Regions from separate parts of the Blautia sp. MCC283 genome, predicted to be linked through region 2. Evidence: a T-box and tRNA genes for the amino acid it is inferred to sense, from the RefSeq annotation. Region 2 holds a T-box; the other holds one or more tRNA genes.
The links. A T-box is a leader RNA that pairs with one kind of tRNA and senses whether it is charged. The one in region 2 lies ahead of thrS (threonine--tRNA ligase), so its partner is inferred to be a tRNA-Thr.

Region 1 (7,556 bases), on a different contig from region 2:
ATTCTGAAAAAAGCAGAAGAAAAAGGAGAGCCTCCTTTTATTATTCTTCTTGACAATATTGAAGATCCTCATAATCTGGGAGCGATCATCCGTACTGCCAATCTTGCCGGTGCCCATGGTGTGATTATTCCGAAACACAGAGCTGTAGGTCTGACAGCTACTGTCGCAAAGACTTCTGCCGGTGCCTTGAACTATACGCCGGTTGCCAAGGTTGCCAACCTTGGACAGACGATTGATGAGCTGAAAGAAAAAGGAATCTGGTTTGTGTGTGCGGATATGGACGGAGAAGTGATGTACCGCCAGAACCTGACAGGTCCCATTGGCCTTGTGATCGGAAACGAGGGAAATGGTGTCAGCCGTCTTGTAAAGGAAAAATGTGATTTTACTACCGCGATCCCGATGAATGGAGACATTGATTCCCTCAACGCTTCTGTAGCGGCAGGAGTGCTTGCATTTGAGATCGTGAGACAGAGAATGGCAAAATAACAGATACAGCTTAAGCTGTTCGGAGAAAAAATGTGCCGATATAATGAGACAGAGGACGAAGTTCTTATTCAGAGGCTTCGTGCCGGAGAATCCATGATTGCAGATTATCTGATGGAAAAGTACAAAGGTCTGGTCAGAAAAAAGGCAAGGGCCATGTTTCTTATTGGCGGGGATACCGACGATCTGATCCAGGAGGGTATGATCGGGCTGTTTAAAGCAGTCCGGGACTACCAGCCTGACAGGGAAACATCCTTTCAGTCCTTTGCGAATATGTGTATTGACAGACAGATCTACAGCGCGATCAAAAGTTCAAACCGTCAGAAACATCAGCCGCTGAATACGTATATATCCTTAAGTGACAGGGAAATGGAAGAAAATCTCAGAGATTCCTGTACGGAACATGATAATCCGGAAGCAATCCTGATTGACCGGGAAAATGTAACAGCGCTGAAAAAAGAAATGAAAAAGAGCTTAAGTTCTCTGGAAAATCAGGTGTTTCAGCTGTATATTGCGGGAAATGGCTATGTGGAGATCGCGGAAATTCTGGGTAAAACGCCGAAGGCTGTTGATAATGCCCTGCGAAGAATCCGCAAAAAAATGAAACGTTGTTTTGGAGAAAGTTAATTCCCCTCTTTTCTTTTGGATATAAAAGTATTAAAATGATGTTAAAAACAGCGGAACAAGAAAGGAGACCAATTATGGCAAAGATTAATAAATACTGGGGACTGGTTGCAGTAGGAGCTCTTACTGCGGCAGCAGCAGGAGCTATTGCAGCGATCATATCCAGAAAATCTGTATGTGAAGACGATTTTGAAGATGACTTTGACGATCTCGATGATCTTGAAGAGGATGAGAAGAAAGAAGAAAAAGAAGAGAAAGAAGTTTTCCAGGACTGGGACAAAACCGCATCTGAGACTGTAGAAGTTTCCAAAGAGACAGAAGAAGAGGATACAAAAGAAGCACCGGCTGAAGAAGAGACGGAAGCTGAAACAGAGACAGAGGAAGCTGCAGCTGATGAGGCGGAAGAAAAAACAGAAGAGGCAGAAGCTTCTGAGGATGCAAAATCAGAAGAGTAAAAAGAGAATCCTGTGCGCTGTGTCCGGGGACTGCAGTACACAGGATTTTTATGCGATAGTCATGAAAATACAAATTTTTAAAAAAATAAAAATAAAGTATTGACAATATGAAAGTCATCTGATAATATAAACAACTGTGAGCGGCACAAACGTCGCGAAACAAGCTGCTGTGGCTCAGTCGGTAGAGCGTCGCCTTGGTAAGGCGGAGGTCACGGGTTCGATTCCCGTCAGCAGCTTTTTTTGTGTCCAAAAACAGACAATTTTTTGTTTAAATACAGGTTTTGCGGGTTTCAAAAACTCCAAATATATGATAAGATAAAACATCAGGACGATATCTAGGAGGGAGAATCATGGACAACGAGACAGTTTCCAAAAACTTTATTGAGAATATTATAGACAAAGATCTTGAAGAAGGCGTTTATGACACTGTGCATACACGTTTTCCACCGGAACCGAATGGTTATCTTCATATCGGACATGCTAAGTCCATTCTTTTAAACTATGGGCTTGCAAAGAAATACAACGGAAAATTTAACCTTCGTTTCGATGATACAAACCCGACAAAGGAGAAATCCGAATTTGTAGAATCCATCAAGGCTGATGTAAAATGGCTTGGCGCAGACTGGGAAGACAGACTTTTCTTTGCTTCTGATTATTTTGACCAGATGTATGAGGCCGCTGTGAAGCTGATCAAAAAAGGCAAGGCATTTGTCTGCGACCTGACTGCAGACCAGATCCGTGAGTACAGAGGAACTCTTACAGAACCAGGTAAAGAGAGCCCATACAGAAACCGTACTGTAGAAGAGAACCTGCAGCTTTTTGAGGAGATGCGTGAGGGCAAATACGGAGACGGAGAAAAAGTTCTCCGTGCAAAGATCGATATGGCATCTCCGAATATGAACATGCGTGACCCGGTTATCTACCGTGTAGCACGTATGACACATCACAACACTGGAGACAAGTGGTGCATCTATCCGATGTATGACTTTGCTCATCCTATCGAGGATGCGATCGAAGGCGTGACTCATTCCATCTGTACTCTGGAATTTGAGGATCATAGACCGCTCTATGACTGGGTTGTAAAAGAACTGGAGTATCCGCATCCACCGAAACAGATCGAGTTTGCCAAACTGTACCTTACCAATGTTGTCACCGGTAAACGTTACATCAAGAAACTTGTTGAAGACGGAATCGTAGATGGCTGGGATGATCCGAGACTGGTATCAATCGCCGCACTTCGCCGCCGCGGATTTACACCGGAATCTATCCGTAAATTCGTAGAGCTCTGTGGCGTTTCCAAGGCCAACAGTTCTGTGGATTACGCAATGCTTGAGTACTGCATCCGCGAGGATCTGAAACTGAAACGTCCACGTATGATGGCGATCCTTGATCCGATCAAGCTTGTGATCGACAATTATCCGGAAGGACAGGTTGAGTACCTGGAAGCTCCGAACAACATGGAGAACGAGGAACTTGGAACCAGAAAGATCCCGTTCAGCGGAGAACTTTATATCGAACGTGATGATTTCATGGCAGAGCCTCCGAAGAAATACAAACGTCTTTATATCGGAAATGAAGTCCGTCTTATGAATGCATATTTTGTAACCTGCACAGGATATGAAGCAGATGATGACGGAACGATCCGTGTGGTTCACTGTACTTATGATCCGGAAACCAAAGGTGGAAATGCACCGGACGGACGTAAGGTAAAAGGAACCATCCACTGGGTGGAGGCATCCAATGCAGGTAAAGTTGAGGTAAGACTTTACGAGAACATCGTAGATGAAGAGAAGGGTGTTTACAATAAAGAAGACGGATCTCTCAATGTAAATCCAAACTCTCTCACCGTGACGAGCGCTTATGTTGAGCCGGAGCTTCTGAAAGCAAAAGGCTACGACAGTTATCAGTTTGTCCGCAACGGATTCTTCTGTGCAGACATCCATGACTCCAAAGAGGGCGCACCGGTATTTAACCGTATTGTGTCTCTTAAGAGTTCTTTTAAACTGCCGAAGGCATAAGATCAAAACAGCAAATTATATATAAAAGACAGTACGCCGGGATGTACAGAAATCCCGGCGTATTATATTTTATGATCCGGAAGGAATTCTCTTTTGACAATTCCGGTTGCACCTCCTTCCGTAAAAGGTTATACTGATAACACAGAAAGAGAGGAATACACACATGAGAAAGATTGTGCTTGCTTCTGCATCTCCCAGGAGACGGGAGCTTTTAAGCCAGGTGGGAATCACATTTGAGGTAAAACCTGCCAGTGGTGAAGAACGGATCACCAGCACAGAGCCCTCGAAGGTGGTTGAGGAACTTTCCTTCCAAAAGGCCATGTTTACCGCACATGCGCTGGAAAAAGAACAGGCGGATGATCTGGCGGACATTCTTATAATCGGAGCGGATACCATAGTCTCCTATGAAGGAAAGATCCTTGGTAAACCTTCAGACCCGGAGGCAGCAGTGAAGATGCTGAGTATGCTGCAGGGAAATACACACCAGGTATATACGGGTGTGACAGTTCTTGTAAGAGAAGAAGAAAACTGGAAAGTTCATACGTTTCATGAATGTACAGATGTAATTTTTTACCCGGTAACAAAGGAAGAGATCGCAGAATATGTAAACAGTAAAGATCCTATGGATAAGGCAGGAAGCTACGGAATCCAGGGTGCCTGGGGTGCTTATGTGAAAGGAATCCGCGGCGATTACAACAATGTAGTCGGACTGCCTGTGGCAAGGCTGATCTATGAGACAAAGAAACTTGGAATAAACCTGAGAGGATGAATGACAAAATGATAAAAGCTTGTATCTTTGACCTGGATGGAACGATTGCAGATACACTGGAGTCCATGGCATATGTGGCAAATGAGATCATGGAAAAGTTTTCCCTGAAACCGCAGCCGACAGATAATTTCCGTTATTACAGCGGTGAAGGCGCGGATATGCTGATCAAAAGATGTCTGATCGATGCCGGAGATCCGGATCTGGTCCATTATGAAGAAGTCCGGGAACTTTACCGTAAAAAATTTGATGAAGATCCCCTGTATAAAGTTGTACCATATAAGGATATGCCGGAAACCATTCAGAAACTGAAAGATGCGGGATTAAAAATGGCCGTATGTTCTAATAAACCGCATATTGCGGCACAGAAAGTCGTAAAAGCGATCTATGGAGATGTTTTTGACGAGGTAATGGGACAGCAGGAGGGAATCCGAAGGAAACCGGCACCGGATGGTCCGTTAAAGATCGCGGAAGAATTCGGAGTAAAACCGGAAGAATGCATGTATATCGGAGATACAAAAACGGATATGCAGACAGGTAAATCAGCCGGAATGTATACAGTAGGTGCACTCTGGGGCTTTCGTGACCGCAGGGAACTGGAAGAAAACGGCGCAGACATTGTAGCAGCGGTACCGTTGGAACTGGTTGCTATTTATGAGAAGAAAAATAATAAATAAAGGAGGACTTTTTTAAAATGTATAAGAAAGAATATGTCCAGACATTTCTGGAAAAACAGGGACAGCTTTTTGATGAGCCGGTAGCAGATGATTTTGAAGAGGCAGAGGCATTTCTGGAAGACTGTATGGCAGTAGTGCTGGATTCTCTGAAAGATGTAAAAAAATATCTGGATGGAATGGGTGCAGATGTAGAGGGACTTTCCCTGAAAGAACTGGAAGAAGAAAGTGAAGTGTTTAAACTTCCAGATGGAAAATATCTCATTGTTGAAGGCTGAGAGAAAAAACGGAAAGCAGAAATTACATCCTTGAAAATTAAATATGGTAAACTTGCATCAACAAAGGAAAGAATGCATAAATCTGAAAATGCAGGAAAACATAAGGATGTAAAGGAGGATGGAATATGAGGAAAAACAGAGTACTGGCAGTGATCATGGCCGTGCTTATGATGGTTACATTACTTCCATCTATGGTGTTTGCCGCTGCGGTTCCCCAGGGAGCTCTGGATGGCAAACTGAAAGTTAAGGGAACAATTGCAGTAGGTGTTACCTTAAGCGCAGATTATTCCAAGGTAAAGCCAGAAGGAATTACAGATGATTATGTGAGTTTTTCGTGGTCACTGAAAGATGGTGATGTGCTCACCGAAGTAGGAACAGATAAAACCTATAAGGTTGAAGAAAAGGATCTGGGATTTCCCATTGTTCTTAAGATCACAGGAAAAGAAGAAATGGGAATCAGTGGCGAACTTACTGTAACAACACAGGAAGTTTCCGCAACGGAGGAAGATGCCAAAGCTCTTGCACAGCAGAAGAAGACAGAAACATCTACCAGCGAGAGCGGATCAGATGAGACTTTGGAGCAGGATTCTCAGGACAGCACCATTACGATCACCGGATTGGGAGAAACTGATACAGATTCCGGAAATACCGAAGAGACAGAGGATTCGACAGAAGATCAGGCAGAGGATTCATCAGATACGACAGCCGGATCTGATGAAAAAACTGTTGAGACCGGGGAAACGAAAGCACAGAATGGTGACAGTGCTTCAACAGAAGAACTTACATATTCCGCAGTTGTATCCACAGAAGACGGAAGTGGTGTTTTAAATTTCGGAACTGTAACAGAAGGTTACACAGAGATACCGGAAGTACAGTATGTTACGATTACCAATACCGGAACTGCAGATCTGAATTTTAAAGAAATTTCTCCGGAGAATTTCATGGCTGAAGATATTAATGGACAGCCACTGAAAAGCGGAGAGCAGATTACGGTATGGGTAAAACCAAGAGAGGGACTGAACGCCGGAGAATATAAAGATCTGATCACATATCAGACAGAAGAAGGCGTGGATGTTTTCTTTGAGGCGGATCTCACTGTAGAAGTACAGACAGATGACGGGAATAACGGGAACGCGGATGCGGGGAAAGCATCGGAACCATCCGACAGTGAAGAAGGACAGTATGAACTGACAGCAGATCCTGCAGAGATTCCTTTTGATGACCTGACAGAGGGCTATACGGAGGTTGATCAGACAAGAACTGTAACCATAAGAAATACAGGTACAGAAACGGTAACTCTGAAACAGCCGCAGTCAGACAATTTTGATATTGAACCTGTCAGTGAAGGTGAAAATAATGGAGAAATCATGCTTGCCCAGGGCGATGAGCAGATGTTTACAGTTCAGCCAAAGCTGGGACTGGAAGCAAAAGATGATCCATATGAGGAAGATCTTGTTTTTGCCACGTCGGACAATAAGGCGTCAGCAGCTGTGAAAGCAAGCGTATTGGTAAATGGGGACAGTTTCACTGAAAATTCTGTAGATATTACCCCAAAAGATCTGAATTTTGGAGAGCTGGAACAGGGATATTCCAATGCCCCGGAAGCACAGACTGTAACAGTTACCAACACAGGTACGGAAGCGATCCGTCTGGTACAGCCAACAGCCAAGAATTTTGAAGTAGGAGCTCTTTCGGCTGAGGTACTCAATCCGGGCGAAGATAATCAGGCAACTTTTACTATCCAGCCCAAAACCGGCCTTTCTGCAGGAGAATACAGTGGCAAGATCAGAATTGTAGATAAAGATGGAAATATAGATGAGAACGTTTCGGTCTCCTTTACTGTAACGAAACCGGAACCGGTGTATGATCTTTCGGTCAAACCGGAAGAAGGTCTGAATTTCGGTACGGTGAACGAAGGTTATAAAGATCTTCCGGAAGCACAGACTGTAACAGTTACCAACACCGGTAACACAAAAATCACACTGCAGCAGCCAACCGGAAAAAATTATACCGTAGGAGCTCTTTCACAGACAGAGCTTGAGGCGGGAAAAAGTGCAACCTTTACAGTGCAGCCGAAGAAGGGTCTTTCCAAAGAAGAATATCTGGAAGACATTGTAATTTCCAACAGTGCAGATGTATCTGCTTATATTACTGCGTATTTCAGTGTTCGAAAAAATACTGATAACAGTGAGAAAGAGAATGATCTTACCGGAATCCGAAAACCATCATCGATCACAGATCTTCCAAATGGGACAGAG
Region 2 (7,556 bases):
AATACACGATCCGCATATTAATTCCCTGTGGGAAATCTCCGTATTTTTCTCCGAAGAGATTGATTCCACCCTGATTTATGGCATCCGGGCGCACTCCGATCCTCAGAGAAATATACGGTTTTCCTGACAAACGCACGGTTTCCAGTATATTCTCATCGTTCACCTTAATCTCATTGATGTAACATCCATCTTTTCGCAGAGAAACTCCTGTCATAAATCCATACTGCGTCAGACCTATGGGCCATACATTTGGTGTCAGTCTTCCTCTTCTTGCTCCCAGATCTCCCGGACATGTATAAGTTCCAATCTCTGTTCCATTAACTGAAAAAGTAATATCCGACGGCCACTGGGCATTATATCCAGGTGCTTCCGAACAGAGTTCCATGGAAAAGTTCATCTCCTGGATGTTCCAGAGGGGATTTATTTTGTTGGGAAAACGATATTCTATATATCCCCGGCTGAACCAGATCAGCTGCGCCTGCTGCCTGTCCGTCGAATAAAAAGACCTTGGATCATCAAAAGTATCAATTACCCCGTTCATTCCCGCCAGGCCACAGGAAGGTTCCACCTGAAAATCTGTATAATTTCCAAGGGGCATCTGGTATACCAGCGTATTTTCCGCCGCGCTGATATCCGTATCATACGCTTCCAGATGAAACGAAATAAAATCGCACATGCAGACTCTCATGGAGCCATGAATTCCCGGCTGGCTTTCTGTAGATACCAGATGAGCATCCTCCAGACAGCGGATATGCAGCGCTGTTGAAGACAACGGGATTCCCAGTCTCCTGGAAATTTCCTGCAGTGACAACGGATGCACCTTTATCAGATTCAAAATATCAATCCGTACCGCTGAAGACAGCGCCTTTCCGATTGCTGTGATCCATGGTTTGTGACTCTCTGTTGACAGGTTCAGTTCCAGTTCCTTTTCTGTTGTAATTCCCTGACTGATTCTTTCTTCCGCCATTCTTTTTCCTCCGTTTCAAGATTCATGTAATGAATATCTGCTTCTTTTCTTATTTATTTCATTATTTATGTAATAAATATCATTTTTTCAAAAATATATACAAATTGCATTATACATTCTTGTTACAATCGCAGATTTGCGTCATTTTGCATTAAAACCATTGATTTTTTCGAATTTTATGACTACAATTATGAGTATAAAAAAGAGAAAAAACTTTTTGAAGCTTCGTTTTTTCCTCTACTTCCAGTAATTATGTAATAAATTTATTAACCCTATTATATGGCAGCCAGCGTAACCTGACAACATTCTTTTTATATCCCGGGCAATACCCATTACGGATATTTCAATATTGATTTTACTCAAAGAAAGGATTTAACTCTATGAGAAATGAATATCCGCGCCCTGATTTCATCCGGGAGAAATGGATGCCTTTAAATGGTACCTGGAATTTTCAGGACGGAACCGACAAAACTCCCGTAAAAATCCAGGTTCCCTTCCCGCCCCAGAGCAGACTCAGCGGGTTTCAGAAAGAACTTACTTCTGACAGAATCACCTATCAGCGAAATTTTTTTATCCCGGCAGAGTGGATCGGTCAGAGAATTCTTCTTCACTTCGGAGCTGTTGACTACAAATGCAGCGTATTTATCAACGATCATTGTGTCGGCTTTCATGAAGGCGGTCAGTCCTCCTTCACCTTTGATATCACAGATTTTCTTTCCGGAGGTGAAGAAACACTCACCGTGGCAGTTACCGATTACCTGCATGATGAAACCGTTCCCAGAGGCAAACAGTTCTGGAAATCATCCGGCGAGTTTATCTGGTACACGCAGTCCAGCGGCATCTGGCAGTCCGTATGGCTGGAGCCGGTAAATGAAGCTCACCTGGAAAAACTGTGCGGTCTTTCCTCAGACTGTGACTTTGTCGCAATCCGTCCGGAAGCCGTCCTGATTTCTCCGGAAACGCTGAATGATGCCGTTCATTTCCAGGGAAAGATCACCGGTGTGATGCTGCGTGGAACTACCATTTCCTATACCATAGACCGTGATGGTATTGAATTGCGGGCAGATACCCTGTTTGAAACCAACCGGCAGCGCAATATGGGCGAAATGCTTCAGCTCCAGATTTTGAAAGAAGATATTCTTCATCTTCATTAATAACTCCTGACTTTACGGAGGTAGTCCCTGCAAAAAAACTCCCACCAACAGGCAGCTATAAACAGCTGTCTCTGTCAGCGGGAGTTTGGTTATGTTATTTTATATCTTCTTATTTCTTTTCTTCCTGAACTTCGATCTTACGGATAGTCTTGTTCTTGATCTCTTCTTTGATGAAGCTGATGAACTCGCCAAGATCTTTCATTCCTTCATCACCAAGGTAACGGCTTCTTACGGAAACCTTGCCCTCTTCTTCCTCTTTTGCACCAACGATAAGCATGTATGGTACTCTCTCAAGACGTGCCTCACGGATCTTGTATCCCATCTTCTCAGAACGTCCGTCTACGGAGCAGCGGATGCCTGCCTCTTTCATCTGGGCCTCTACCTTCTGCGCATAATCGTTGAACTTCTCGGAGATCGGGATCACACGAACCTGCTCCGGGCAGAGCCATGTCGGGAACATTCCTGCATACTTCTCAATGAGCCATGCAAGAGTTCTCTCATAGCATCCCATAGATGTACGGTGGATGATGTACGGACGCTGTTTGTCGCCGTTCTCATCAATATAGTACATATCAAACTGTTCTGCAAGAAGTGCATCCCACTGGATTGTGATCATGGTGTCTTCTTTTCCGTATACGTTCTTGGCATTGATATCAACCTTCGGTCCGTAGAAAGCAGCCTCTCCTACATCCTCTGTGAACGGAATGTTCAGCTCGTTCAGCATCTGGCGGATATGACCCTCTGTCTCCTCCCATACTTCCGGCTCACCGATATATTTCTCTTTGTTTGTCGGGTCCCATTTGGAAAGGTGATAGGTTACATCTTCCTCAACACCAAGTACCTGCAGGCAGTACTGTGCAAGTGCGATACAGTCTTTGAACTCTTTTACCATCTGGTCCGGTCTTACGATCAGATGTCCCTCGGAAATCGTAAACTGACGAACTCGTGTCAGGCCATGCATCTCACCGGAATCCTCGTTACGGAACAGTGTGGATGTCTCGCCCAGACGGATCGGCAGATCACGGTAGCTGTGCTGCTCTGCTTTGTATACATAGTACTGGAACGGGCATGTCATCGGACGAAGTGCGTAAACCTCTTTGTCCTTTTCCTCGTCCCCAAGTACGAACATGCCGTCTTTGTAATGATCCCAGTGTCCGGAGATCTTGTAGAGATCACTCTTTGCCATCAGAGGAGTTTTTGTTCTTACATAGCCACGTTTTGTCTCCTCATCCTCGATCCAGCGCTGAAGCTCCTGCATCATGATCACACCGTTTGGCATGATAAGTGGAAGTCCCTGTCCGATTACGTCTACTGTTGTGAAGATCTTCATCTCACGGCCAAGTTTGTTATGATCGCGTCTCTTAGCCTCTTCCATCTGCTCCAGATGCTCTTTCAGCTCATCCTTTGTTGCATATGCAGTTCCGTAGATACGTGTGAGCATTGCGTTTTTCTCGCTTCCTCTCCAGTATGCGCTGGAAGAAGAAAGAAGCTTGAATGCTTTGACTCCTTTTACGCTCATCAGGTGTGGTCCTGCACAGAGGTCTGTCCAGTCTCCCTGGGAATAGAAGGAAATCTCCTCTCCCTCCGGAAGATCCTCGATCAGCTCTACCTTATATGGCTCATTTTTCTCTTTGAAGTATGCGATGGCATCCTCACGGGATTTTGTGAAACGCTCAATCTTTGCGCCTTTTTTGATGATCTTCTTCATCTCTTTTTCGATGGCATCAAGATCCTCACGGGAAAATGGCTCGTGGTCGAAATCATAGTAGAATCCTGTATCAATGGATGGTCCGATGGCAACCTTTGCCTCCGGATACAGATTCTGTACAGCCTGTGCCATTACATGAGATGCTGTATGACGGAGAACTGCAAGGCCCTTCTCATCTCTTGCTGTAAGGATGTTAAGCTCACAGTCATCCTCAAGGACTGTACGAAGATCTACAACCTCTCCGTTTACTTCTCCTGCACATGCAGCACGTGCAAGGCCTTCGCTGATGTCATATGCGATATCGATCACTGATCTTGCTTCTGAGTATTCTTTTTTTGAGCCGTCTTTTAATGTAATAATCATGATTGTTTCTCCTTTCGTTTTCAACGAGTTTCTATGATACACAGTGCATTTTCCTGTACCGGAGATCTTTTCCCGGAAAATACTGTGGAGTAATTTTCTCCGGAATAAAAAAATCCCTTACAGTACATCACGCACTGTAAGGGACGAGTTTATTCATTCTCGCGGTTCCACCCTGCTTGCTCCATATAAACAGATACCTGTCAAATACAAAGCCTCTCAATTATGATGATAACGGAATCACCGGACCGGATTGGGGCCACTCGGAGGTAGTTTTCAACTGTTTCCCGATAAGATGTTTCCAGCACTTCACATCTCTCTCTGTAACATTTCACAGTTTACTCGTCTCGTCAACGTGTTTTTATTTCTTTTTCTGTGGTTCATTATAAGCGCAGCATTTTTATTTGTCAACGCATGTTTAAAAAAAATTTTCACAGATTTCCCATCATTTTATCCTTGATGATTGCCAGAATTTCTCTTGGAATGTAGACCAGAAGACGCCAGCTTCGATATCTGGAAGGTACCATAACAACTTCCCGGAAGCCGCATTTCCTTGCAATAGCTGCTCCTCTCCATACATGAAAATTGTTGGTCACCACGCCTATGGAACAATCTGTGGTTCCGATCTTCCTGCGGCTGAATTCCAGATTCTCCTTCGTGCTGGTGGACTCTTCTTCCAGGATCAGTCTGTTCCCCTCTATCCCATGTCCGATGAGATAACGGTACATGGCCTCTGCCTCGGAAATGTTTTCTCCGTCACCTTTTCCACCGGAGAGAACTGCCCTTGTGCCGGGATTCTCCTTAAGATAAAGAAGGGCCCTTCTGGCTCGTTCCAGAAGGGCAAGTGTCATCCGTGTTCCGTCCACGTGGGCACCTAACACGATAATGTAATCCAGATTCTTCTTTACGCTCATTATCTTCCGCAGCAGTATTTGTATTTCTTGCCGCTTCCGCATGGGCACGGATCGTTTCTTCCGACTTTGTGTGGTTTCACAACTGTGCCGGATTTCTTCTGCTCCATGTAGAGAGCTTTCTTCTTCTCTTCTGTGAAGATCTTGTCCCACTGAGGAAGGTTGTAAAGCCAGTCAGCCTTGGCGTCTACCATGTTCTTATAGAGAGCTTCTTTATCAAATGCAAGGTTAACCTTGGTGTTCTCATCCATAGTCTCGATCGGGTTCGGAACCTTCAGGCTGTCGTTGATTCCGTCAAGGAAACCAACCATAGTCATAACATCCTGACCGTATTTCTCAGCAAGCTCTTTAACAGTTCCGGAAACAACCTCATCCGGGTTCTCCAGAAGCTGCTCGTAAATGTTCTTCTCAATGTTAAAATAAGTTGCCCAGAAGCGCTGAAGCTTATTCTTATCTGCATTCTGATTATAAGCAACGGAACGCCACTGCTCAAGAATTGTCATATCGCTCATTGTCTGATCCTCTTTTCCAAAATTTTAGATGAATAAAGCGGACGTTTCATTCCGCTTCGCAATTTTTGTTTATTATATCATCTTTTGGCGAAGAAAGCAAATACATCTATCTCATATCCACAAAAATCCACATAAAAAAGATACTTTCTCACCTGCAGCCGTCACTGTACTGTGCAGAATATTTTTTTGGAAAATCACGAAAAAGGACAGCAACTTTTCCCATTCACTGTCCTTTTCCTATGTGTCTTATATCATATCCTGTTTATTTTACTGAAGGTACTGATTGGACTTCCAGATCACACTTACCAGACGTGCAATGCATGCGCGCAGGTCCTCGATCTTAAGTGTTCCCTCTTTCAGTTCTTTTCTGAGATTGTCATGATCTCCGAAACATCCCGGCATTACCAGGTCATTTCCCGCTCTCATGCAGCCGGATGCTGTACAGCTGTCTCCCTGTTCTGTAGTCGTCCAGTCTGTCATGATCGCTCCTTTAAATCCCCATTCGTTTCTGGCGGACTCTGTACAGAGATCATAATTGTTTGCCGCATGAATACCGTTGATCAGATTGTAACTGGTCATGATGGACATTGGCTGTGCTTCTTTTACCGCAATTTCAAATCCTTTGAGATAAACTTCGCGAAGTGCACGCTCAGACACAACACTGTCTGATCCCATACGATTGTCTTCCTGATTGTTGCAGGCAAAATGTTTGATGGTCGTTCCACATCCATAATTGGACTGAACACCTTCTGTCATAGCTGCCGCAATGGTTCCGGATACATACGGGTCTTCGGAATAGTATTCGAAGTTTCTTCCGCAGAGAGGATTTCTGTGGATATTCATTCCCGGTGCCAACCAGAGTGTTACTCCGAAATGTTCCATCTCTGTTCCGATCATGGCTCCCACTTCACGGATCAGCTCCCGGTTCCAGGTCTGCGCAAGCAGTGTTCCTACCGGGATCGCAGTACAGTACTGATAATATCTTTCTCCCGGAAGTTCTCTGGAATCGTCATAGAACAATCCACCTTCCAGACTGAACTCAAATGGCATGGAAACAATGCTTCCGTCATTTACATGATAATACTTCATCAGGCGAAGTCCTGCCGGTCCGTCTGCCAGAACGATGCTTGCAAGACCTTTGTCTACTGCACAGCGATGGGTTTCACCTGCAGAACCTGGAACGGAAATTCCTGCTGCGCCAAGATTGCCACCCTGTGCTTTGCCCGGATCTCCTGCTGCCAGATCGATCAGATTTTCTTCTGACAAGGTATTTACAAAATCCATTGCTTCTTTTTCATAGAGGTCTGCATTCTTCTTATATTCCACAGTCTCGGTAGCAATGTCTGCTCCACGAATGTTAAGAACAGTCAGTTCCTCCTCTTTCGCCTGCTGCGCTGCTGCCGCCGCACGTTTTGCTGTTTTGGATGCTTCCTGAGAAATTTCTTCCAGTTCCTGTTTCAGCGGGAAAAGATTTCTGACCTGTCTTCGGATCACTTCCTGATCCAGTTTTATGCCTCCGCAGAGTTTTGCTGATGCAAGACTGTTTCCGACCCATATGCCATAAAAACCACTCTCAAGGATCCATGCAGCTCTCTTCTCATCATAAGAAGTCAGCCCATCCATCTTTACTTCCATGGTAACTTCCTGTGCTTCTCCCGGTTTCAGCTCGTTTGTCTTTGCATAGGCTGCAAGACGGTGTGCTTCTTTTTCGAGGATGCCGCCCGGCAGGGATGCGTAAACCTGTACGACTTCTTTACCGGAAACATTTCCCGTATTTCTGACCGTTGCCGTAACACGGATCTTTTCTGCTGATACCGCTTTCAGAGCACATCCGGTGATCTCAAAGTCTGTATAGGAAAGACCGTAACCGAATCCATAGCGCACCGGAACTTCAAAAGTATCAAAATAGCGGTATCCCACATAAATTCCCTCATCATAAAGCTC

Region 1: it encodes a tRNA-Thr, which carries the amino acid that the T-box ahead of thrS (threonine--tRNA ligase) is inferred to sense. The anticodon was not compared.

What each region holds. Positions count from the first base shown of each region.
Region 1 is NZ_WQQB01000032.1:34,478-42,033, reverse strand. Features, by position in the region: gene rlmB (23S rRNA (guanosine(2251)-2'-O)-methyltransferase RlmB) at 1-486, shown strand, start outside; gene sigH (RNA polymerase sporulation sigma factor SigH) at 517-1,110, shown strand; gene GPK81_RS11245 (hypothetical protein) at 1,185-1,562, shown strand; tRNA gene GPK81_RS11240 (tRNA-Thr) at 1,726-1,798, shown strand; gene GPK81_RS11235 (glutamine--tRNA ligase/YqeY domain fusion protein) at 1,913-3,580, shown strand; gene GPK81_RS11230 (Maf family protein) at 3,744-4,349, shown strand; gene GPK81_RS11225 (HAD family hydrolase) at 4,358-5,023, shown strand; gene GPK81_RS11220 (hypothetical protein) at 5,041-5,298, shown strand; gene GPK81_RS11215 (choice-of-anchor D domain-containing protein) at 5,424-7,556, shown strand, end outside.
Region 2 is NZ_WQQB01000001.1:123,393-130,948, reverse strand. Features, by position in the region: gene GPK81_RS00570 (ArsR/SmtB family transcription factor) at 1-967, opposite strand, end outside; gene GPK81_RS00565 (sugar-binding domain-containing protein) at 1,348-2,121, shown strand; gene thrS (threonine--tRNA ligase) at 2,231-4,192, opposite strand; T-box leader at 4,329-4,552, opposite strand; gene GPK81_RS00555 (YdcF family protein) at 4,621-5,103, opposite strand; gene GPK81_RS00550 (SEC-C metal-binding domain-containing protein) at 5,103-5,612, opposite strand; gene GPK81_RS00545 (glycoside hydrolase family 3 protein) at 5,880-7,556, opposite strand, start outside.